DNA from 4 places in the Cytobacillus sp. T106 genome. Region 1 is predicted to be linked to each of the others. Evidence: riboswitches for the same ligand, from Rfam matches in the RefSeq annotation. Region 1 holds a riboswitch; each other region holds the start of a gene.

Region 1 (5,934 bases):
CGAGAGGGCTGTCTGCCAATAAATCGAGTGCTGTTTCCAGATTGTCCGGTAAGTGGCTGATCCGGAGTAATTCTCTTTTGGATTCGGGCATGCTGTATATGTCTTCATTAATGGGATCGGCAGGCCTTTGCTTTAATCGGATTCCTTCCAGCCCTGCTTCTGCAATCACCGAAAAAGCCAGGTAAGGGTTTGCACATGGATCGGGATGGCGTGCTTCCACTCTGGTTGCGGCTCCCCGTGATGAGGGAATTCTGATCAGGGTCGACCGGTTGCATGTGGACCAGGCCATATAGCAAGGCGCTTCAAACCCCGGGACAAGCCTCTTATAGGAATTGACTGTCGGATTGGTGATGGCTGTAAGAGTCGCAATGTTTTTCATCAGGCCGTTTATGAAATAATAAGTATCTTCCGAGAGTCCGTTTGGATCATTTTCGTTAAAAAATACATTCTGCCCGTCTTTAAACAGTGAAATATTCACATGCATGCCGGAACCGTTCAATCCCTGGACTGGCTTCGGCATGAAGGAGGCGTGCAAGTTGAAGTTTTTGGCGATATTTTTCACGATCCATTTATATGTGGTGGCATTGTCGGCTGATGCCAGGGCATCCATGAACTTAAAGTTAATTTCATGCTGGCCCATTGCGACCTCATGGTGGGAGGCCTCAATCTTGAATCCCATGGCCTTTAAGGTCCGGTAGATTTCCAGGCGGACTTTTTCACCCAGGTCATGGGCCGGTTCGAAATATCCTCCGCTATCCTGAGGAACTGTCGTAGGATTGCCACTCTCATCCATCCCAAATAAAAAGAATTCCAGTTCCGGACCGATGCTGATTGAATAATCATAGCTTGCCGCTTTCTCGACCGTCCTCTTCAGTACATTGCGGGGGTCACCCTCGAATGGGGTGCCATCAGGATTGGCCACGCTGCACAAAAGCCTGGCTTCACTATATCCTTCTTCTATCGACCATGGAATGACGGAAAAAGTGTTTATGTCCGGCTTAAGGTATAAGTCTGATTGGTTGATAGGGCTGAAACCTTGTATGGAGGAGCCATCGAACATGATTTTCCCCTCTAAGGCATCGTCCAGCTGATCAAAGGTAATGGTCACATGCTTAAGGACTCCTTCTAAATCAACAAATTGAAGATGAAGAAGTTCTATATGATATTTTTTCTGGGCTTCTTTTATTTTAATATAATTTTTGTTTTGCTCTGATACCTGAGTCATCGGCACGATCCCCTTTTACTAAAATTAAAAAAGCTGCGGAGAGTATTCTCCGCAGCTTAGGCACAGGTAAACAAACGTGTGCTTGTATGGCAACGATCACTCTCTTAAACAACGCTTACGGAGTTAGCTGTCGGATTAGGAAGGTAAGAGTCTCCCTGCCATTCATGGCTTCACCCCAAGACTGCAGCATGCAGTCAAAAGTTGGTTCCCCCGCTCAATAAGATTCAGCGTTTCAGTGCTATATAATTGTAATCAGGCTGGATGGATATCGCTCCTCTCTCCTGCAACGCTTACGAAGTTAGCTGACGGGTTCGGAAGGCAGAAGTCCCCCGGCCTTTCGGCTTCACCCCATAATTATTCTGGAATAATCAGTTGGGTCCTCCGTTCTGTATGGATTCAGCGGATCAGGTCAGAATTAGGATTTATGATAATCTCCACTCGCATAAAGGAAAAACCCGGAAAATAAGAAATTAGGATTGAATTTCTTTAGAAAAATCCACTTTTCTCGAAAATGCTCTCTTTTTTAAAGAAATACAACTTTTTTACTCAAGGCATTTTTCCAGGTTTCTATCGAGCACAAACACTTCCATGCGTTCTCCCATTTTGGTGCTGATGTCACTGTGGCTTGAAAGGACTTTGCATTTGGTATGTTTTTCGACTATCTCCTCAATGTTCGTGCTGTACATTTCTCTTAGAACCTGCCGCATCTTTTTGACAAGCTGCCTGCCGGTTTCATGTTCAACCAGGTGCTTTTCTTCCACAGTCAGGACACCTTTGAATCTGGCAATGACCATATCCTCCACAATATATGTCCTGGTCTCCTGCGGCCCGCGGCCGATCAGCTCCCTTTGCAGCTTGATGAATGCTTCACTTAATTCAGCCTCTAATCGTCGTTTAGAAGATTGCAATTCCAGTTCCTCCCTGAGATTTTCAAAGTTATAGCGAATTTCAAGGTTTATGTTAGTGAGAGGCACTGCTAAAGTCAATAAAAATATGAATTTCAAAAAACATCGAAAAACAGCTAATTAGTCAGCATTTAAGAGAAAAACTAAAGAAAAATCCTCAATATCAAAAAAAACAGCCAAATATGGCATTTTTTTAAGATTTACATTTTCCTTGAGCAGGAGTACGATTGCTTTCGTAAACAGCAATCAAACAACTCAATATTCGGCCTAGTCTCGGAAACGAGAACGGAGGAACCAATCAACTGGGGTTAATTCTGCTATTGCAGAAGGGATGAGATTCAAACTCTTTCGCCATCCTACCCGTCAGCTAACTTCGTCGGCTAAAGCGAAGGAGGTCATAGAGACCGCCTTTTCAGGGGGCCCATTTTTGTTGTGTCAAACAACGGACAGGGCAGCTTGAGTGATAAGAAGGTCTTTTTATTATGCCTATCTTGAAAAAGTGAACATGGAAGACAGAACACATAGAGGGCTGATGCCAGCCGGCTGGGTGTTAAGTAGACCAATGGGTGCTTTTTCTCCAAATGAACAAGAGATTTTTCTATGCAGTTTTTTGCATCTGGACAAAGATGCGGATGATCTGTGCTCTTGGATTCATATTGGGGGAGAAGTAATCATTGGTCTCTTTTTGTATTCAGAATATGGTTTTTATTTCCAGTATTTCAGCTGAGAACAAACGCTTTCACAACTTTTCAGGCATGATAATGCTTTTTGATGATCTCTGAGCAACGAGTAAATCAGGGCTTTAAAAAAGAAGGGAGGTAACTGTGTTGACACTGCCTCAAACAGAGGATGCCATACTTGTCTGCATTCCAAATGAAGAAGTGCTCCTGCGGGTACAAAGCCATTTGAGCGATTCGCATTCATGCTGCCTTGTTTCATCTGATCCTCAAGTGATCAGAGCTTTAAAAAGCAGGGGCCATCAGCGTGTGGTGGAGTTCGGCCTCAAAGATGAGTACTTGATTCTCCAGGGACGGTTCAGGAAGGTGATTGTCTTTGAAAGTGAGATTGCAGAAACATGCACCCTGCTGAAGGTCATCAGGAACAGCACTTGTGCACCTATCATTGTCGATGCCACGGTTCATGGCTATCCAATGCGCCTTTATTGCGCATATGGAGCAAAATATGTGGTGTATTCCAAAAGCAGCAATATTTCATGTCTATTAAGTTAGAAATCAGGAGGTTATCAAAATGTCGGACATTATCATGGTCAGCCTTTTCATCATCCTGCCGGCTTTAATGCTCGGACTTGCCAGTTGGTCCGCTGAAGCCGTAGAGCAAGGAAGTGAAAATAAATAATGGTTCTGCTGCTTGGCATTACGGCGTTTACTACATTGTACTTATTCTATGTATTACTTAATCCGGAGAAATTTTAACTACTTGGGGGTAAAAAAAGGTGATTACGACGATTCTTTCAATCATTGTCACTATGGCGGCGGTGATTCTGATAGCAAAGCCTGCCGGCATCTATCTGGCAAAGGCTTTTGATTATAGCCAAACAGGGCTGGATAAAGTGTTCGGCCCGATCGAAAACATTCTCTTTAAAATCAGCGGTATCAAAAAGATAAACCAAACATGGAAGCAGTATGCCATGACGCTTGTTTTAGCCAATGGATTTATGATTCTCCTAGTCTATATGGTTTTCCGGCTGCAGGGCATCCTGCCTTTGAATCCGAGCGGGAATCCTGGCATGGATCCAACCTTGGCCTTTAACACAGCCATCAGCTTTATGACCAACACCAATCTGCAGCATTACAGCGGTGAGTCGGGCCTTTCCTATCTCGGGCAGATGATTGGAATTCTGTTTATGATGTTTGCGGCGCCGGGAACGGCTTTGGCAGCTGCCATCGCATTTGTCAGGGCGCTGTCTGGAAAAGAAATTGGAAACTTCCTTGTTGATTTATTCAGAGCCATTACGCGTGTTTTGATGCCAATCGCCATTGTGTCAGGATTAATTCTGGTCGCATTGGGGGTTCCGCAGACATTGGAGCCTACTGTAACAGTCAATACGATCGAGGGGACTGCCCAGGAGATCGCGCGCGGACCTGTCGGGACATTTTTATCCATCAAAGAACTTGGCAATAATGGCGGCGGTTTTTTTGGAGTCAATTCAGCTCATCCGTTTGAAAATCCGAATGCTATCAGCAACATCATTCAAATATTGCTGATGTTCCTATTGCCGACTGCTTTGCCGTTTGCATATGGAAAAATGCTCGGAAATGCCAAACAGGGACGTGTCTTGTTTGTATCAATGCTGATGGTCTTCACTGTATTCCTTGGCACTGCCCTGTTCTATGAATATCAAGGCAATCCTGCATTGAATGCACTGGGAATTAATACAGATCAAGGCAGCATGGAAGGGAAGGAAGTCCGGTTCGGCACAGGCCAATCCATCTTCTATGCGCTTGTCACAACAGCCTCTGAAACAGGTGCCGTCAACACGATGCATGATACGCTGACACCTATAAGCGGAATGCTGGCCCTTTCCAACATGCTCTTAAATACAGTATTCGGCGGGGTTGGAGCAGGATTCATCAATGTAATCATGTATGCCATGATTGCCGTATTCCTCTCAGGGCTGATGGTGGGCCGTACACCTGAATTCCTGGGCAAGAAAATAGAAGGGCGGGAAATGAAGCTCATCGCCTTAACAATGCTTATGCATCCTCTTTTGATACTGGGTGCATCTGCAATTGCCTTGTATACGCCGCTTGGTGCCGGAGCCATCTCAAACAGCGGCTTCCATGGAATCTCACAGGTTGTGTATGAATATACCTCTTCCGCTGCCAATAACGGATCCGGTTTTGAAGGGCTTGGGGATGCAACACCATTTTGGAATATTTCAACAGGCATCGTCATGTATGCAGGAAGATTCTTTGGGCTTGTCACCATGCTGGCTGTCGCTGGTTCACTATCATCGAAGAAGGTTGTTCCCGAGACAATCGGGACTTTCCGCACAGATACCCCTCTTTTCGGAGTGATTCTGGCCGGTACTTTCTTTATTGTAGGTGCACTGACATTCTTCCCGGCACTTGTATTGGGGCCAGTCGCAGAATATCTGACATTGTAGGTGGGAGTGAATAATCATGGCTAATCATGTGTTAAAAGAAGCAAATCAAGCTGCAGGGCTGCATGGCAAAGAGGACAAAAAATCTTTTCAGCCCCATGTTCCCCAGCAGCCTAACCATAAAGACAATAAGGATGAAAATAAAATGATGGATAAAGCGATGGTGGTTCAGGCGCTTAAGGATTCTTTTACGAAGCTTGACCCGAGAAAAATGGGGAAGAATCCGATTATGTTCGTGGTGGAGATCGGTTTCATCATTACACTGATCTTATGCTTTGCGCCTGATGCCTTTGGCAGAAGCGAGGTTGAACCGTGGTTCAATATCACCGTGGCCCTGATCCTGCTGTTTACTGTGTTATTTGCGAATTTTGCTGAAGCACTGGCAGAAGGACGCGGAAAAGCGCAGGCTGATTCTTTGAAAAAATCGAAACAGGAAATTACAGCAAACCTTTTGCAAGCCAATGGAAAAACAGTAAAAACGGCTTCAACATCTCTCAAGAAAGGCGACATAGTCGTGGTTTCACAGGGTGAAATGATTCCCGGCGACGGTGAGGTCATCGAAGGCCTGGCGTCTGTGGATGAATCAGCCATCACGGGTGAATCGGCTCCTGTCATCAAGGAAGCTGGCGGTGATTTCAATTCTGTTACGGGCGGAACAAGGGTGGTCAGTGACCAGATTA
Region 2 (5,934 bases), on a different contig from region 1:
GCTGCGACAGGCTCAAGAAGCAACACAGGCTCGTATATAATGAACAGCTGCTCCCCGCATCGGGCGGGGAAGAGGATACTCTTCTATTCGAGGTCCAGGATGCAATGGAGGCGCTCGATGACCGCTCCCGTGAACTGCTGACGCTAAAATACTTCCACGATCTTAAAATCAAGGAAGTGGCTGCCCTGTACAACCGTCCGGAAGGAACCGTGAAAACATGGCTCAATAAAGCGTTAAAGTCATTAAGAGAGAAGCTCGAGGAAAGCGGGGGGAAGATGGATGTTTGAAAAGGAAGAAAAAAAGCTTGAAGCCATACGGGAGCGGTATCAGGAGTTTCCTGTGCCGGATGAACGGCTGGAGGAAGCAATCATGAAAGGGTTCCGGCAAGCCAAAGCTGCCCCGAAGAAGCGGTTCATCAAAAGGAGCTGGCTGCCCGGTCTTGCAGCCGCCCTGCTATTGCTCGGATTTTTGACCAGCATCAGAGTTTCACCGGCCTTTGCCAACTATGTCGCAGAATTGCCAGGTATGGAAAAGCTGGTGGACCTTATCCGGTATGACAAGGGCTGGATATCCGCCGTGGAGAATAACTATATGCAGCCGCTCGGCATATCCCGGGAGAAAAACGGGGTCCGGGTGACGCTTGATGGTGCTATCCGGGATGAACGGGGGCTGGTGGTGTTTTATACAGTTGAGTCAGAGGAGAAGCAGGTGCTTCATACAAAAAGTATTCATATCACTGGTGGTGATGGGGAAGAGCTTCCTGTCAGTTTTTCAGGTTCCGGTGACAGCTCTTACACTGATGAACCAGTAAAGTCTGTCAATGGAACAGCGGACTACTTATTCAATGAAGACTTGAAAGGGAAAGAGTTTAAGGCAGAGGCGGAGGTCAAAACTGCGAAAGGGATAGAGACTTTTGAAATTGATTTTACGGTTGAAGGACCGAAAGGGAAGAAAAAGATATACCCTCTAAATGAAACTGTTTCAATAGAAGGGCAGAAAATCACATTCAAGGACATTGCCATTTATCCATTGCGTGTGGCCATCCACGTGTCATTTGATCCGGAAAACAGCAAGAAAATCTTTGCTCTGGATGATTTGCGGCTTGTTGATGAGAATGGAGAAGCCTGGTCTGGCATTGCTAATGGTGTTACATCACAGGATATTAAAGAAAATGAGAAGATCATTTATTTGCAGAGCAACTATTTTAAAGAACCGAAGGAGCTGTATCTGGTACTGAATAAAGTGATGGCCGTGGATAAAGAGGATGCGGAAGTGGTCATTAATACCGAAACGAAAGAGATTGTGAAGCAGCCAAAGGGTGATAAATTATCAGGACTGGTTTTGGAAGGGGGAAGCCTCTCATTTCAAGCTCGTGCAGAGAAGGAATACAATCATCAGCTCTTTACGACTGCAAAAGATGCAGAAGGCAGAGATCTGGATGGCGGAAGCTCCTTCTATCGATCCGGGGGCGATGGTCTTTATAAGGAGTTTGGCGTTTCCTTATCTGAAACAGACCCTGCTAATTATAAGAATCCTATCAGTCTGGAGTTATCAGCCTTTCCATCCTGGATAGAGGGAGAAGTGAAGATTAAGCTGGAGTAGAAGACGGCTGGAGTTGTCTAAGCAGGGAAATTCCGATTATTTGAAATTAAAAAACAGCCGCAATCAGCTTGTAAAAGATCAGGCCAGAACGGTAAGTTCTGGCCTGGTTTTATGGAATGAAAATGGCTGCTCAAATTAAATCTGAGCAAGCGTCCACCGTATTCCCCTACCCCAACAAAACATCCTCACCAGGATACCGAATTTTCTCCGGTTTTTGTTTGGCGAAGGAGAAGGCGAGTGTGAGCGGGCCGAGTTTGCCCAGGAACATGATGAAGATGATGATTTCTTTTCCGATTTCCGACAGGTCGGCAGTGATGCCCATGGACAGGCCGACCGTTCCGAAGGCGGATACTACTTCGAAAATAATTTTAATAAATGGCAAATCCTCCGTGATGCTCAGGACAAAGATGGCGATAAAGACGAACAGGATGGAAATCATTGAGATGGCCAACGCTTTTGTCAGATAGTTGACGCTGATGGTGCGGCGGAAAATGACAATGTCTTTTTTGCCGCGTATGAATGTAATGACAGCCATGATAATGATGATAAAGGTCGTCAGTTTAATTCCGCCGCCGGTGGACGCGCTCCCCGCACCCACAAACATTAACAGCAGCATATACAGGACAGTTGCATCCTCAAGCCCGCCGATGTCCACTGAATTGAACCCGGCAGTCCTCGGCGAAACGGCCTGAAAATAGGATGCCCAAAGCTTTTCCCAGCTGGTCAGATGGGCGAGGGTCTGCGGATTATTAAATTCTAGGTAAAAGATGACGGCCATTGATACAATATTGACCGCAAAGGTGCCCACAATCATCATTTTGGAATGAAGCGACAGCCTTTTGAATTGCTTTGATTTCCACAGATCGGCCAGTACGGTAAAGCCAAGACCGCCAATGATAAAGAGCATGGAAATGACAATATTGATGACAGGATCGCCGACAAACCGGCTGAGTCCGTCCGGCCAGAGCTGAAAGCCTGCATTGTTGAAGGCGGAAACAGAATGGAACAGGCTGTAATAAAATCCATCCTGCCACCCATACAGCGGAACCCATCTCAGGCAGAGGAAGAACACAGCAATGGCCTCGATCGTAAAGGAAAAAATAAACAGGTAGCGGACGAGGCGTATGACTCCGCCGACCGACGTCTGGTTCAATGCCTGCTGCAGGACAAGGCGCTCCTTGAACCCGATTTTCCTTCCGAGCATCAAGTAAATCAGCACAGCGAAGGACATGATTCCAAGGCCTCCGAGCTGGATGAGGCACATGATGACAATCTGGCCGAACAAGGTATAGGTAGACGCCGTATCAGCCACTGTCAGCCCTGTCACGGTCATAGCCGAGGTGGCTGTGAACAGGGCATCGATCCATGAAACACCATGAACGGTTGAAAAGGGAAGCTTCAGCAAGGCGGCCCCCAGCAGGATGAAAAACAGGAATATAAGGGTCAAAAGCTGCGGCGGCGTGATATTCAGGTATTTTCGCTTCATGATCGATAAAGCTCCTTTTTCCTCAAATAGTGAAAAGCAATATATTTTTGGCCAAAAAAAAACCATTCTTATCCACGGAAAAGAACGGTCAATATACGTATTGGCCTTTCTCTCAATATGCTTACGGAGTTAGCTGCCGGATTAGGAATTGAGAGCTTCCTTCCCGGCCTCCGCCAGGATTCACCCCGGGCAGGCGCAAACAGCCTCCTGCCATATTGGTTCCCCCGTTCTTAACATAAGATTCAGCAAAGGTATGAAATTTGAGTGTGATTATAATAATTAAAATACTCCCGCTCATTTGCAAAGTCAATCAGGAAATTGTAAATTTTTACGAATCTAAAAAACCGTGCACAGTGCACGGTTTTGCAAGTCTATTCCTCCAGATGGATACGCCGGTAGTCATCCTCCAGAATGCTCATCATGATGGAATCATGGTATTGGTGATCGTAAAATAAAGCCTCTCGCTGGACGCCTTCCTGCATGAAGCCGAGCTTTTCGTAGACATGAAGCGCCCGGTCGTTATAGTTGAAAACATTCAGCTCGATCCTGTGCAGATTCAGCACGCCGAACGCATAGCCAAGCATCAGTTCCATTGCTTCGCTGCCATAACCGCGCCCCTGGTTCTCTTCCTCGCTGATGTTCACGCGGATATTGGCATTTCGGTTGGTGCTGTCTATATCCTGAAGGGCGATATCGCCGATCACTTCATTCGTTCCATCAAGGACAATCAATAAGAGGATGGATGATGAATCCTCCGCCTTTTCTTTAATATAAGAAAAGATCTGATCTTTGGAGAAAGCTTTTTTCAGACCGGTAAGCTTTCTTGACCGTTCATTATAGAGCAGCTTCACATATATATCCGTATCTTCTGTACTGATGGGCCGAAGATAAATCCGTTCTCCCTGCAGGAACCTTATAGCATCCATTTGTACTCCTCCTTGGCTTTTCCTAATTACAATATAATCCAATCCCGCTCAATTAAAAATAGATATATTATCCCTTTCAGTAATTTGAACATCAATATAATTGAAACATCAAAAGTTGGGTAAATGTAATAGCAGATACACTGTTCGAAAAAAAGGGGGCCTTGGCCAGGATGGATTATAGAAAAGGAATGCTTATTTATAATGGAAATGCCGGTCAAAAAGATATAGAAAAATCGCTTGTAGCTTGTGTTCCGGTCTTGTCTGCAGAGCTGGATTCCCTGATTCTGCTGCCAACCAAGAGGGAAGGGCATGCAAGAGAGCTGTGCAGGGAATATGGATCTGAGGTGGATGTTGTTTTCATCCTGGGCGGAGACGGGACGGTACATGAATGCATCAATGGATTGGCGCCGCTCGAGGATCGGCCGGCCATCGGCATATTGCCTGGGGGGACTTGCAATGATTTTTCAAGAACATTGAATATCCCCCAAAATATACGTGATGCAGCACTTGCAATGATCTCAGGAAAAGCAGAGCCGGTTGACATTATGCAGGCGAATGAAGACTACTTTCTCAACTTCTGGGGTATTGGGCTGGTGGCGGAAGCTTCGGAAAATATTAAGGCAGCAGAAAAAAACCTATTCGGGCGGATCAGCTACTTCCTGAGCGCCTTGCGGACGATCAAGGAAATGGAGCCATTCCATGCTTCGCTTATAGTGGATGGAGAAGCCATAGAGGAAGATGCCGTTATGATACTTCTGGCCAATGGCCATTATATTGGCACTAATGCATTGCCTTTTGAGAATCTTGACTATAATGACGGACTGGCTGATTTATTTATTATAAAAGATGCCAATCTTGCTTTAATGAAAGAAGCACTTACAGTAGACAGCATGGAAGCAAACGAGAATATTCTCCATTATAAGGGAAAGGAAATACAAGTAAGCACAGAAAAGAGGATGGAAGCTGACATGGATGGAGAGGTATATTCAGCGACTCCGTGCCGGATAAGCGTCCATGAAGGACATGTGCAAATGATAAAGCCAGGGCAGCCTTAAGGGCTGTCCTGGCTTATGGTTGTTTCAGGAGGCTCGTTCAGTGCTCCAATTTCTTTCAGGATAAAATAAAATCCGCCTGCCGATACAATGGTAAAGCCCCAATTCAGGATCTGCCTCAGCACGATTCCCTGGTCAAAGGCATCAACCCCGTATTTTCCAATGAGCCAGACCTTAATGGAGGCAAGAAGAATGAATTTCAGAGCAAAGCCTGCCGTGATCAGGCTGAAGATCATCAGTGTTTTGCTTTTAAAGAAAACTTCCTTCATGCTGCCCCTGTCTTTTCCCTGCAGTTCCATAAAATCGAGAGTGAAATAGAGGAAGACTGGCTTTTTCAGCACAATCGTCAACAAAAACAGGCAGCCCAGCACGTAAGAATAAATGACGTTATTCCATAGAAGCTGAAGGGCCGACCCGGCGAGCACATCGATCAGGGTGCCGATCACCAGGTTCACAAGAAGGAACAGGCCGAATAGATTGATTTTTTTAAGCTGAAAGAAGCGGTACAGTGTATAGATGATGCCAGGTACGGATGACAGGATCATCGCCAGGTAATCACCAAGCACATCCCGGCCGTAATTCCAAACAACAAGAGGGAGCACAACATAAAAGAGAATGTCTGGCACCATTGAATTTTTCTGCATTTTTTTCGTTCCTGCCTTTTTTAAAGATTTCTGTAATTAAGTATTCCCCATAGAAAGTAGAACTCCTTTATTTTCTTATAGGAGTATACAAAAAAAGAGCCGCTGGGCTCTTTTTTATGCTAGGAAGGCTTTCAGCATCCAGATTTTCTTTTCCAGGTCTTCAACCAGCCCGATGGCAAGGTCTTCTGTGACCGGGTCGTTTTCTTCCTCGGCGAGTCCTGCCA
Region 3 (5,934 bases), on a different contig from region 1:
GAGAGTATGCGATATGAGGGGACAATGATTTGTAAAGTTTTACGGGGAAAGAGCCTGCAGAATGTGAAAGGCTCTATCTGAACATCACATGAATAACCTGCCGCCAATGAGGAGATTTTATAATAAAGGCTATGTTAGTGTACCTAGTTGATTTTGGGCTCATTCGTGTGAAAGTCTGTTTTACACGCATTTCAGTACAGCTGAAATGAGCCCAAAATCAACAACAAAGTTTAACAATGCCATAATAAAAAAAAGCAGAATCCTGCTGATTGAAAAGTAGGGAAAAGATATGGCAGGACTAACCATTTCAATTATCATTTTTAATATCGCAGCTGTAAAGTTCGGCAAAACCCTGACTGGCAATCAGAAGCTGCATATATGGGCATTTACGATTGCATTTCAGCAAACCTTTGACGTTATCATAGAATTTAAGCTCCATGGATACTGGTATTTCAGCCTGGATCCTGATATTGGCGGACTGCTGGCACACACACTGCTGCTTCCCCCGGTGAATGTCCTCTTTCTCAGCCGCTATCCTTTTAGCTCTGATAGACTGACAAGGATATTTTATGTAGTTTTCTGGGTGATAGCCATTCTTCTTTACGAATATTGCACTTTGCTACCTGAGCCGTGGGGATATTTTCACTACGGGTGGTGGAAGCTGTGGCATGCTGCCATTGCTGATCCAATTTTGTTCTTTTTATTGATTCAGTATTATAAATGGGTACGTAAACTGGAAGGCGCAAAATAGTTTGTTCCATAAAAGAGGTGCTTATATGAAACGGCAAAGACTGCTTTTGGCTGTGATGATGCTTCTTTCCTGGGCTAGTATTCCCCTGATAGGAAAGAGGTCTTTTAAAAGATTTCTTCCGGCATCTATATTCATATGTACCATTGCAGCGATCATGAATATACCTGCAGCAAAACGCAAGTGGTGGGTTTTCCAATCCAGTATCCATCCTAAGATAAGAGGAGATGTACCATTTGTTATCGGACCTTATTTCGTTTTGTCCTTTCTGGTATTGAAGTATATGTACGGGAAGTTTGGTTTATATATGATCGTCAATTTTGTCCTTCATATTTTATATGCATTCCCAGGCGTCCGGTTTTTGGAGTGGGCAGGAATTGCTTCTCTCAAAAAAATGACTAAGCAGCAATTCATCCTGCTTCAGCAGTTCAGAGCAGTCCTTTTATATGGCTTCCAAGTGCTCTATGAAAAGCTGCGAAGTTCCGATCCCAGTGAACAGAACTGAGCCCCGCTCTTAGAGAGCGGGGCCTGCTGACAGCTAACCATTGCTGCGCTGATGGTCTACCCACCAGTCTATATGATCCAGATCAAAAACGATCATGCTGCCAAAAGGTCTTTGATGGGGGAGTTTCCGTTTTTGTATGAGATCCAGAATGGCCTCCTCAGACAGCGGATAATCTTTCATATCCAGATAAGCTATCAGATCTTTTATGCTGTACGCCTTTCTCAAAAATTAATCACCTCCCGCCAATCCTCCTTTATACAAAGGAAGTCTGGCGAAAAGCACTTAATAAATGAGAAGCTAAGATACTTTTACCCCGGCAATTACTCTCTAATCTTTCTTCTGCAAAAAAACATCTTATTGAAAAAGAACTCAGTCCTAAATGAAATATTTGCCATCCTTCTGAAAAGAAACCAGGGAACTGGAATAGTCGATATAAGTTCTGCGGTTTGATAATAACCTGCGTCAATATTGGAAAATACATTCCGTACTTAAAATATAAGCCGTATAAAAAGATATCATGCTTTAACCAAAATGGGCTTGTCCCCCTGAAACGGTTCTTTGTTCTCCCCGTCTAATCTGTTGTGAAGGCAAAATACAACAAGATTGACAGAAGGGGGATTCTAAAATGAAAAAAGTAAAAAAACTGGCTGCTTCAGCGCTTGTCATCCTTGGCATTCTGACATTCAGCCAGGGCACTGCATCTGCTGAAGAGTTTTATACGATCAAAAAAGGGGACACTCTCTATAGCATTGCCAGGCAATATGGCAGTACAGTCGGACAGCTGAAGCATCTCAATAAATTAAAGGGCGATTTGATCTATGCAGGCAGCAGATTGGAGGTTCCCGGAAAGATTACAGTGAAGAAAGGAGACACACTCTGGAGACTCGGACAAAAATACGGTCTCAGTGTCGCTGAACTCAAGAAAATAAACGGACTGAGGAGCGACCTGATCCTAATAGGGCAGAATCTGTCAGTCAATAAAGGCAGTATTGCTTCATATGATGCTGAAAAGGTGAAATTGTCCGTTTCCCCCAAGAAAGGTTACACATTTCATGCAGAAGAGCCGCGCCGCTTCCTTTTGGAATATGGGAAGAATAGCCGGTATTTTGCCAGGGTGGAAGTTCTTGACGGAAAATCAGCAATGGATGAAGTAAAGAAAAATTCTCTGGAATATCTTAGGACGATTGGCAAGCCTGAAGAAATGAAACCAGTACAGCTTCCATTTTATAGAGACAGTATGATGGTGCTGCACGCACATAACAAAACTGACCAGGCAAACATCATTGTCAAAAATGTAGACGGGAAGCTGCTTCGATTCACCATTCATTATGTGAACCAGGAGGAATCAGAAGAGGTTTACGGGACAATGATCTCGATTCTCGGAAGCGTGAAAGCAAACTGAAAATGAAAAAGGGAGGGGATCCAGCGGTCCCCTCCCTTGCCATTCCCCATGATTATTTCCAGACTTCTTCGGCAATGTTTGCTTAAATGAAAGTAGAATGGCTAGGTAGAAAATAGAGAGCTTCAGCAAGCTCTCTATCAGTACAAGTCTATAGGGTGTTATGCTTTATTTTGAAAACAGCTTCAGCAGCGGATGCTTATTTTTGTCCTTCACCTTGATTTCCTCCATCACTATCCGGTCCTGATGCTCAGAAATCCATTCTTCCATTTCTTTTTTATCTTTGCATTGCGTATAGTAGGTTTCTCCGCCTTTTCCAACTGCATTAATGACATATCGGCAAGTGTTTCCCATAAATCCTCCCGTTGCTGTGGTGTTTAAAAGGTATAATGCATGCATTCCATCATGGTTTCTCCTATTCTCAGATCCTCTTGTTTTATACAAAAACAGAGGAGGAGAAACCGGATTTTTAAGTCATGATTTCCAATAATAAATCCTGTTCTGCCTTATCTTACTCACGAACTTAATGGCTGTCAACGGAAAATAAAAAAGAAATAAAAAAAGAAATAAACGGGTTGAAAACATGTTGATGTCTTTGTAGAATAGAGGATTCACTCATTTTTTTGCAGAATGCTGAAAGTCAGATAAAAAAAGGGATATGCAGAAATTTGCTTATACGGAAAGTTGGAAGTAAAATTATTTCAACACCTGAAAAATGAATCGGCTTAATCTCATATTGAGAGCGGAGGAACCAATTTTTGGGGCTAATCCTGCAGGAAGCAGGAGGGATGAGAATGATCTTTCGCCATCCTGCCCGTCAGCTAACTTCGTCGGCTAAAGCGAGTGAGGTCATTTTAGACCGCCTAATGAGCAGCACCCTTGCATCCAAATTTGCAGAAGCTGCCTGGAGCCAGGATAGGTCTTTTTGTGCTGTATATTATCTGCGTACGTTTTAGAGCGGCTGTTTTCAGGGAAGAAAGGGAATGTGGCTGTTTAGGCATTTTCATTGCCAAGGGACAGTTTGTGCCCAATAATCCCAAGGGAACCATTAAGCCGGATTGAATGCTGCAGGTGTTCACTGATAAGAAGAAGGAGAATCAGCTGTAATGAATATCGCGTTTTTTTTATTGCCTAAAAATGAACTGGTTTTTGTCTACGACCATTGGACAATGAGGCAAGCCATGGAAAAAATGGAGTATCACCGTTATACAACCTTTCCGATATTAAATAAAGAAGGAAAGTATGTAGGTTCCTTGTCAGAAGGAGACTTGTTATGGAAGCTCAAAAGCATGGGCAGGGTCGACTTTAATGAGATCCAGGGAGTGATGCTGAAGGATGTGCCGCTTCATAGATCATATGAGCCAGTGCTAGTTAGCAGTGAGATGGAAGAAATCATTAATTCATCACTAAATCAGAATTTTGTCCCTGTTACGGACGACAGCGGCGTATTCATAGGATTGATCCGAAGAAGGGAAATTATCGATTATCTGGCAGGCAGCTTCAAAGAAAGGGACTTGTCTGTTCCCGGGGAGCAGAGCAAGACAACATAAGCAGCCGCTTTTATTTAGAAAAAAAGTCCATACAATTTTGTATGGACTTTTTGGCGCAGCAGGGGTTAGGGGAGGATTGATACAGGGATTGCATTGTTCCGTTGGAAAATGGCATCAATTTTAGGGGGAAGACTTTAAAATGAAGGGTGAGCATTACATCTAGAAGCTGCTTCGCCCGACTTTTAAAGAGATTACATCAAAATTAAGGACGATCATTCCGGATACCTTCACAATCATGCCTGATATGCCTATAATCGGGCCTGTTTAGGCAATAATCTTTCCATATCTGCCATAATTCATGCCGGTTTCCGCATTAATATTCTTAATCCCATATAGTTACAAAAGACTATACAAAGCAGCGGTGAAGATGCTGCATATGAAGCAGTAAGATTCATGGGCGTACCCGGCTCTTATCCTTTAAATAGCTTTTGTGCTCTTAATAATGATAGTTGTCGGAAGATATTGGGCTTTTTCATAGGAATACCAGCGGTTGCTGTGCCTTTTCCTGTCTTCCTCTGATAGACATGCTTCTTCTATCACTCTCTCGATTTTAAAACCTTGGCTGACCAGCGCATTGATATAGGTGCTTACCTTATACTGCTGCATAAAAGCAGGCGTATTCCACCCCTCATGGTTATAAATGCCTTCTTCGTGATAAGGCTTATCGATAATAATGGAGGAATCTTTGCTCCTGATTCTGCTGAAAAAGGGATGTTCCCAGCTGAAAATGAAAGTGCCGCCAGGCTTTAAATACCTGTGGATATTACCCAGCGTTTCCTCGAGGCTCGTTGTCCAGCCGAGAGCATAGATGGAATAGACAATATCAAAATATTGATTAGGGAGCCCCGGATCATTCTCCATAGGGGATTCAAAAAGTCTTACTGGCGCTGCAGCACCGCCGAGCACCTGCTGTGCCGTATGGATCTGCTTCGGCAACAAATCAATGCCCCAAAGCTCGGCCGCACCCCGCCTGTCCATATAGAGAAGAGAATGCCCGCTGCCGCAGCCGATATCCAGCACCTTTTTCCCGGCAGGGTCGCCAAGCAGGTTCAGTTCATCTTCTACAGGGGCCAGGGGACCATACTCAGGGAGCGGATTTCGGCCAAAAAAGCGCTCTGCTGAAAGGTTCCAGCTTTCTTTGTTTTTCTCTAGAATTTCTGTTTTCATAAGTATCATCCTTTATCCAATTATAAAATGGCTCTCATGCTGACCTGAGGAACCTCTATCAATATTCGGTGCACTTCCAATATTCTCCTTTAAATCTTAGGGAAAATTAGTCTATTCGCTTTGTTTAAGCAAGATTTTCAGCAGTGTCATAGAGATGGCGAGTAATGGAAAGCAGCAGATGTAACCAGGAAAGCAACCTGGGATGATGCCATGTCAAGAAGACTGCCAGCCGGACTGACTAGTCAGGAGAAAAGGAAGTATTCGCTTTTGTGAAGGCGGCAATAAGGAAGAAACGCCTGAATGACACTCAGCTGATCATGCTAAAACAGATGTTTATTAAAGAAGCTCTAAAAACAATATTTCCATATCAGAAACAATGATTAAAACAGCAGCCAGAGCGCGATCAAGTATAACCCCTGGAAATACAATTCAGAGCAAACAAGCGTATTTTAACTATCGGCCATATCAGAGTTTTCCTTATCACTCATTTTCTATTATTAGTGTAAGAAATTCTGCAGAAATCAAAAATCAGCCCCGGCTGTATTTTTATACGGCTCAAGACTGA
Region 4 (5,934 bases), on a different contig from region 1:
GCCGTCTTCGCTGTCCTCAAGGATAAGAATATCGATGAACGGATTGGCGCCACTCTTGAAGCAGAATCAGGCTCCAATGATCCGATGGCTGTCTTCCTGACAGTCGCCATGATTGAATTGATCACCCTTCCGGAAGCAAGCATCTGGTCCTTGATCGGAACCTTTTTCCTCCAGATGAGCATTGGCCTCCTGTTTGGACTGATCTTCGGCAGATTGGCCGTGTTTGCCCTTAACCGCATCAATCTTGATTCAGGCGGCCTCTATCCTGTCTTTGCCACAGCCTTTGCACTTTTAACATATGGAATTACAGCCTTTGCGAGCGGAAGCGGCCTTCTTGCCGTCTATATCGCTGCCATTATCATCGGAAACATGGAACTTGCCTACAAGCACACCATCTTCCGCTTTTCTGAAGGATTTGCCTGGATGATGCAGATCATGATGTTTGTGATTCTCGGCCTGCTGGTGTTCCCTTCCGAGCTGTTCAGCCTGGATATATTCCTGAAAGGCATCGCCATTTCTGCAATCCTTATATTGATTGCAAGACCTGCAGCCGTCTTCTTGTCCACTATCAGGATGGGATATAAAACGAACGAACTCATTTTCCTTTCCTGGGCCGGACTTAAGGGAGCCGTACCAATCGTATTGGCCACCTTCCCTCTTCTTGCAGGAGTTGAGGGAAGCCAGCAGATCTTCAATGTCGTCTTCTTCGTCGTCCTGACCAGCTGCCTCATTCAAGGCTCAACGATTACAGCACTCGCAGCGAGACTCAAGCTGACCGGACCGAAAAAAACGACGCCTATGCATTCGCTTGAGCTTGTGTCCATCGGAAAGGCCGATGCAGAAATGATTGAATACGAAATGGAGGATGATGCCCAGATCATCGGGCAGACCCTGATTGATATCCCGTTTCCTAAAGGTGCGCTTGTGAATGCCATCATCCGCAATGATGAACTGATTACCCCGGCCGGCAGCACCATCATCCTTCCAGGGGATGTGCTGTATATCCTCGCCAGCCGCAAGAGCAAACCGCAGCTCAAGAAGCTTCTTCTGCAGAAAAAAATAGAAGAAGCGGCCGAACCGACTGCGTAGTACTTCCCGCGGTTCACCCGTTCCATCAAAAAACACCGTCCTTCATCCGGACGGTGTTTTGCTTTCCCTATTATCAGGTTAACTCCCTGTTTTTCTTTTTCTCAGATTCACCGACGATGACTGCACAAGCGGCATCGCCTGTAATATTGACGGCTGTTCTCGTCATATCAAGAAGCCTGTCGATCCCTATGATCAGGGCGATCCCTTCAACAGGAAGGTTAACAGACTGAAGGACCATCGCCAGCATGATCAGGCCGACACCCGGCACGCCTGCTGTTCCGATGCTCGCAAGCACAGCTGTCAGAACGACTGTCACCAGCTGGGTGAACGTCAGATCAAGGCCATATACCTGCGCGATAAAGATGGTGGCCACACCTTGCATGATCGCTGTTCCATCCATATTGATCGTGGCGCCAAGCGGCTGAACGAAGCTGCTCACCGATTCAGGGACCTTCAAGTTCTTCTGGGCCACATTCATGGAAACCGGAAGTGTGGCATTACTGCTCGATGTACTGAAGGCCACGCTCATTGCAGGGGCAAAGCCCTTGAAGAATTCAAATGGATTACGCTTTGCCAGAAAGTATACTGATGACCCGTAAGTCACAAGTGTATGGACGATCAGCGCTGCAAGGACCACACCCATGTACAGCCCCATCGCTTTAATCGCATCTACTCCCTGAGTGCCGACTGCCGATACGATCAGGCCGAAGGTTCCATACGGAGCAAAACGCATGATCAGGTTCACAAGATACATCATCAGTTCATTCCCCTGGTCAAACAGCTTCAGGACCCCTCTGGTTTTCTCGCCAAGCATGGTTAGTGCAAAACCGATGAAAACAGAAAAGGTAATGATCTGCAGCATGTTTCCTTCTGTAAATGCCTTAATCGGGTTTGTCGGAATGATATTCAGCAAGGTGTCTGATACTGGCGGCGCCTCCTCCGCCTGGAACTCCGCGCCGGTAGTATCAAAAGTTCCTACAGTTCCCGGCTGGAATATATAGGCGAATGCGATCCCTATGATCAAAGCCATACAGGTAGTCGCCAAAAAGTAAGAAATTGTCTTCAAGCCAATCCTTCCAAGCTTCTTCGGATCGCCGAGACCGGCGGTGCCAAGCGTGATGGAGAAGAAAACAATCGGCACAACGAGCATGTTGATCAAGTTGAGGAATATTTTCCCCAGCGGAGTGAACAGGTAGGTGTTCAGTGTTTCAAATAAATCCGGGGAATATAAGTTCAATAATAAGCCGACAATGCCCCCCGCAATCAGAGCGATGATAATCTTTGTTGATAGTTTCATCATGCAAGCCTCCTTAATCGAATTTTTAGCATAAAAAAACACAGAGGGCGAGACCTCTGTGTTTGAACGCAGACTTGTCCTCTCAATAACGCTTACGAGGTTAGCTGTCGGATTCGGGCTTTGAGAGTGCCCTACCTGTAAAGGATTCACCCCGAGGCATGTGTATGCCGGTTGGATCCCCCGCTCTTTAAAAGATTAAGCGCATCTTTCGATAAATTTTTTTTAATTTTACTCTATGAACCTAGCTTCTGTAAATATTTAAATACTGGAACTGTACTTTAGCCTCACAGAAAAACAAAATAAATGACTGCCGCCAGGATAATTCTGTAAATGGCGAACGGCACCAGCTTGATTCTGTTGATGAGCGCCAGGAAAAAACGGATTGAGGCCAGGGCGAACACAAAGGCACTGATGAAGCCGACAATGAAGAATGGGATGGCATCAGGCGTGAAATACTCCCAATTTTTCAAGAGCGACAGCCCGCTCGCTCCAAGCATAACAGGCACCGCCATAATAAAGGTAAAGTCAGAGGCTGCCCTATGGCTGAGTCCAAGCAGCACCCCGCCCGAGATTGTGGAGCCTGACCGTGAAAAGCCCGGCCATAAAGCGATGCATTGGAACAATCCAATGAGGATTGCCTGCCGGTAAGTGATCTTGTCCACTGTCTCAATGGCCGGCTTCCTCTTTGAATAATAATCAGCTGCAATCATAAGCAATGCTCCAGCCACAAGGCCGATTACCACTGTATTGACAGAGAACAGATACTTATCTATATAATCCTCGAACAGAAGCCCAAGAACCGCAGCAGGCAGCAGGCCTGCCATCACCTGCGTAAGCTTCAGCCTCGGTCCATCCGATTGTTCCTTCCCCCCTTTACCCAGCCCGAGGAGCTGGATAAACCGGTCCTTGAACACAATCACCACCGCAAGGATCGACCCAAGCTGAATGACAACCTTGAATGTATTGGCTACTTCCTTCGAGAAAAGCTCTTTGGATTTTAATAGAATATCGTCCACTATAATCATATGGCCCGTAGACGAAACGGGCGCGAACTCAGTGAGACCTTCAACAATGCCCAATATCAGGGCAACAATCATCTCTTTCATCATTTTCCTCCAGAACAAAACAGCTGCCCCGCATGCAAAAGCTTCTAATATGAGCTCTCACTCGGCGGAGCAGTCCTGCCATCTATTTATTTATCTTTCTCTTTATCATCTTCCATGATGCCTTTTGTTGCCTTTTTGAATTCACGAAGCGTATTGCCGGCTGCCCTGCCAAGCTCAGGAAGCTTTTGCGGACCAAATATTAGCAGCGCAACAAAAACGATGATCATGATTTCCCCAAATCCTAAATTCCTCATCTCTGCACCTCTTTTTTCAGATTAATTTTTATCCATCACTAACAGAGGAGGAGATAAAAAACTTAGAATGAAAAAAGACCGGCGTAAGCAGGAACCTCAATTTTTCCAGCATGATATCCATCCGGAAATATCTTCTATAAAGCAGCATGCCGGCCGGCGCTGCCAATAATGGAAGATACGGGGCTGTTCCCAGGAGCTTCCCTTTTCGCTCAAAAGGTTTTTCTTTCGAAAAAGCCTTGCCCTCCTCCAGTACAATCATTTCAAAACGCTTGTCATCGCCTGAAAGCAGGCTCGAGAAAGGGTCATGACCTAGTCCCCATAAACTATAAACACTGATTGCAAATAGGAAAAGGAGATTCATTCCCGCCATAGTGTCTTCCCTTTCAGTTTGATAGAATTATCATACTTCGTCCGTCCCGGTTTGGAAAGACCGAAAATTGAGAAACGAGCCCCTTTTTATGGAAAAAAGAAAAGGAACAGGCTATCCTGCCCCTTCCTATCTCAAAAATTCATCAGGCAAATGACGCTGGCTGTTCAAAAACATGGCCACTCTTCTTTTATGATCCAGCTTGAACAAATGAACACCGGTATCTCCTGTAGCAAAGAGCCGGGTGCTGGTATTGGGCAGTCCAAGCAGCGCCAGGATCAGCATGGAAATCAACCCGCCGTGCGAAACCGCAGCAATCCGCTTGTATCCTTTTTGTTCAGCATCATCCAGCAGCTCTGACAATACAGTTTCAGCACGGAATCTCATTTCAAGCATCGACTCCCCCTTCTCGATGCGCACATGCGGCTTTCTGCCCTCAGGCGGTTCTGGATAACGGATGCCCGCTTCCTCCCGGGACATCCCGGCCAGAACCCCATTATTGAATTCCATCAGCCTTTCATCCGTCTTCAGCCCGCACCCTGCTCTGTCAGCTGTAATAACCGCTGTTTCATAGGCCCTTTTCAGCGTACTTGCCCAGATGATATCTGGAGGATAGTGTTCGGTGATAAACTCGGCAAGAAGGCCCGCCTGCCTCCTTCCCAAACCGGTCAGCGGAAAATCCGCCCTGCCCTCGTGGACGTTCAGCAGGTCTGCTTCTGACTGGCCATGGCGGATCAGCAATAATTCAAGCATACAATCCACCCCTCTTTCTTTTTTATGTATAAAAAGATGTTCCACTGCCAAAATAAGGATGAATCTTGACAGGAGAACAGATTAGTCAGCAAATCAAATACTTTTTTGCAGCCAATAAAAACTAAAACGAGGTGTAACGTGAATATTTCGGAATTGCTCATAAGGATCTCTGTTTCATTTCTTGTCCTTTTTCTACTAGCCAGACTGATGGGGCGGAAAGAAATTGCCCAGATGACCTTTTTCAATTTTGTCTCAGCCATTGCCATTGGATCTATTGCAGCCAACACAGTCCTTAACCCGAATGTGGCCCTTCGGAGCGGCGTCATTGCACTCACCGGCTGGGCAGTATTCACCATTCTCATGGGTTATCTTGATATCAAATCCCGGAAAGCAAGGTTATTCCTGGAGGGCCAGCCGCTGATTGTCATAAAAGACGGCAAGGTGATGGAAGATTCCCTCCGCAAAGCCAGACTGGATATAGATGCTTTGAATGCCCTGCTTCGGCAGAAAAATATCTTCTCTATCTCTGATGCCGACTATGCAGTGTTTGAAACTGACGGCAAGCTGTCGGTGCTTAAAAAAGAAGGAAAGCGCCCGCTGACGCAAAGCCATGCAGCCCAGGGGAACCCGGTGCCTAAAGATGCCTATCCGGTCGGCACCGCCGTCATTTCCGATGGCCAGCTTGTCTCCCGGAATCTTGACGGCTTAAACCTTTCCCAGGAATGGCTTGAAGACCAGCTCCAGCAAAGCGGCGCCTCCCTGTCTGATGTCTTTTACGCTGAAGTTCAGCAGAATGGCACCCTTTATGTTGACTATAAGGATGATCAGCTTCAATAACCGGAGAAAATACTCTTCATAACTTACTGCGGCGCGGGCTTTACTGCAAAGACAGGGACCTGTAGCCAGGCCCCTGTCTTTCATTTATGCTATCTCACCAGCTCTACAAATTGCTCCAGCTTCTCAAGGCTGGTCAGGTTCTGATTGCACATCATGCTGTCGCTGCAAATATAATTGCCTTTTCTTACGTAAGTCCCTTGAACGGCGCCTTTCTTTTGGGAGACAAACAGT

Evidence for each region. A riboswitch is a leader RNA that binds a small molecule or an ion and turns the genes downstream of it on or off. The one in region 1 is predicted to bind cyclic di-AMP.
Region 2: linked by a shared signal. The riboswitch ahead of ABU165_RS19820 (TrkH family potassium uptake protein) and the one ahead of ABU165_RS04340 (hypothetical protein) in region 1 are both predicted to bind cyclic di-AMP.
Region 3: linked by a shared signal. The riboswitch ahead of ABU165_RS17015 (CBS domain-containing protein) and the one ahead of ABU165_RS04340 (hypothetical protein) in region 1 are both predicted to bind cyclic di-AMP.
Region 4: linked by a shared signal. The riboswitch ahead of ABU165_RS19760 (dicarboxylate/amino acid:cation symporter) and the one ahead of ABU165_RS04340 (hypothetical protein) in region 1 are both predicted to bind cyclic di-AMP.

What each region holds. Positions count from the first base shown of each region.
Region 1 is NZ_JBEUMK010000002.1:2,228-8,161, forward strand. It holds gene glnA (type I glutamate--ammonia ligase) at 1-1,225, opposite strand, end outside; cyclic di-AMP (ydaO/yuaA leader) riboswitch at 1,322-1,465, opposite strand; cyclic di-AMP (ydaO/yuaA leader) riboswitch at 1,498-1,637, opposite strand; gene ABU165_RS04335 (Na-translocating system protein MpsC family protein) at 1,768-2,172, opposite strand; cyclic di-AMP (ydaO/yuaA leader) riboswitch at 2,385-2,527, shown strand; gene ABU165_RS04340 (hypothetical protein) at 2,958-3,359, shown strand; gene ABU165_RS25160 (hypothetical protein) at 3,379-3,486, shown strand; gene ABU165_RS04345 (potassium-transporting ATPase subunit F) at 3,486-3,563, shown strand; gene kdpA (potassium-transporting ATPase subunit KdpA) at 3,596-5,257, shown strand; gene kdpB (potassium-transporting ATPase subunit KdpB) at 5,400-5,934, shown strand, end outside.
Region 2 is NZ_JBEUMK010000013.1:26,922-32,855, forward strand. It holds gene ABU165_RS19810 (sigma-70 family RNA polymerase sigma factor) at 1-287, shown strand, start outside; gene ABU165_RS19815 (DUF4179 domain-containing protein) at 280-1,602, shown strand; gene ABU165_RS19820 (TrkH family potassium uptake protein) at 1,769-3,088, opposite strand; cyclic di-AMP (ydaO/yuaA leader) riboswitch at 3,193-3,346, opposite strand; gene ABU165_RS19825 (GNAT family N-acetyltransferase) at 3,460-4,014, opposite strand; gene ABU165_RS19830 (YegS/Rv2252/BmrU family lipid kinase) at 4,185-5,069, shown strand; gene ABU165_RS19835 (VC0807 family protein) at 5,066-5,710, opposite strand; gene ABU165_RS19840 (Dps family protein) at 5,825-5,934, opposite strand, start outside.
Region 3 is NZ_JBEUMK010000010.1:21,574-27,507, forward strand. It holds gene ABU165_RS16990 (hypothetical protein) at 290-751, shown strand; gene ABU165_RS16995 (hypothetical protein) at 777-1,253, shown strand; gene ABU165_RS17000 (hypothetical protein) at 1,287-1,478, opposite strand; gene ABU165_RS17005 (LysM peptidoglycan-binding domain-containing protein) at 1,879-2,655, shown strand; gene ABU165_RS17010 (hypothetical protein) at 2,821-3,006, opposite strand; cyclic di-AMP (ydaO/yuaA leader) riboswitch at 3,365-3,503, shown strand; gene ABU165_RS17015 (CBS domain-containing protein) at 3,759-4,202, shown strand; gene ABU165_RS17020 (class I SAM-dependent methyltransferase) at 4,620-5,369, opposite strand.
Region 4 is NZ_JBEUMK010000013.1:12,773-18,706, reverse strand. It holds gene ABU165_RS19765 (potassium/proton antiporter) at 1-1,089, shown strand, start outside; gene ABU165_RS19760 (dicarboxylate/amino acid:cation symporter) at 1,163-2,386, opposite strand; cyclic di-AMP (ydaO/yuaA leader) riboswitch at 2,461-2,598, opposite strand; gene ABU165_RS19755 (undecaprenyl-diphosphate phosphatase) at 2,671-3,492, opposite strand; gene ABU165_RS19750 (twin-arginine translocase TatA/TatE family subunit) at 3,579-3,746, opposite strand; gene ABU165_RS19745 (hypothetical protein) at 3,775-4,116, opposite strand; gene ABU165_RS19740 (histidine phosphatase family protein) at 4,243-4,866, opposite strand; gene ABU165_RS19735 (DUF421 domain-containing protein) at 5,005-5,703, shown strand; gene ABU165_RS19730 (FusB/FusC family EF-G-binding protein) at 5,793-5,934, opposite strand, start outside.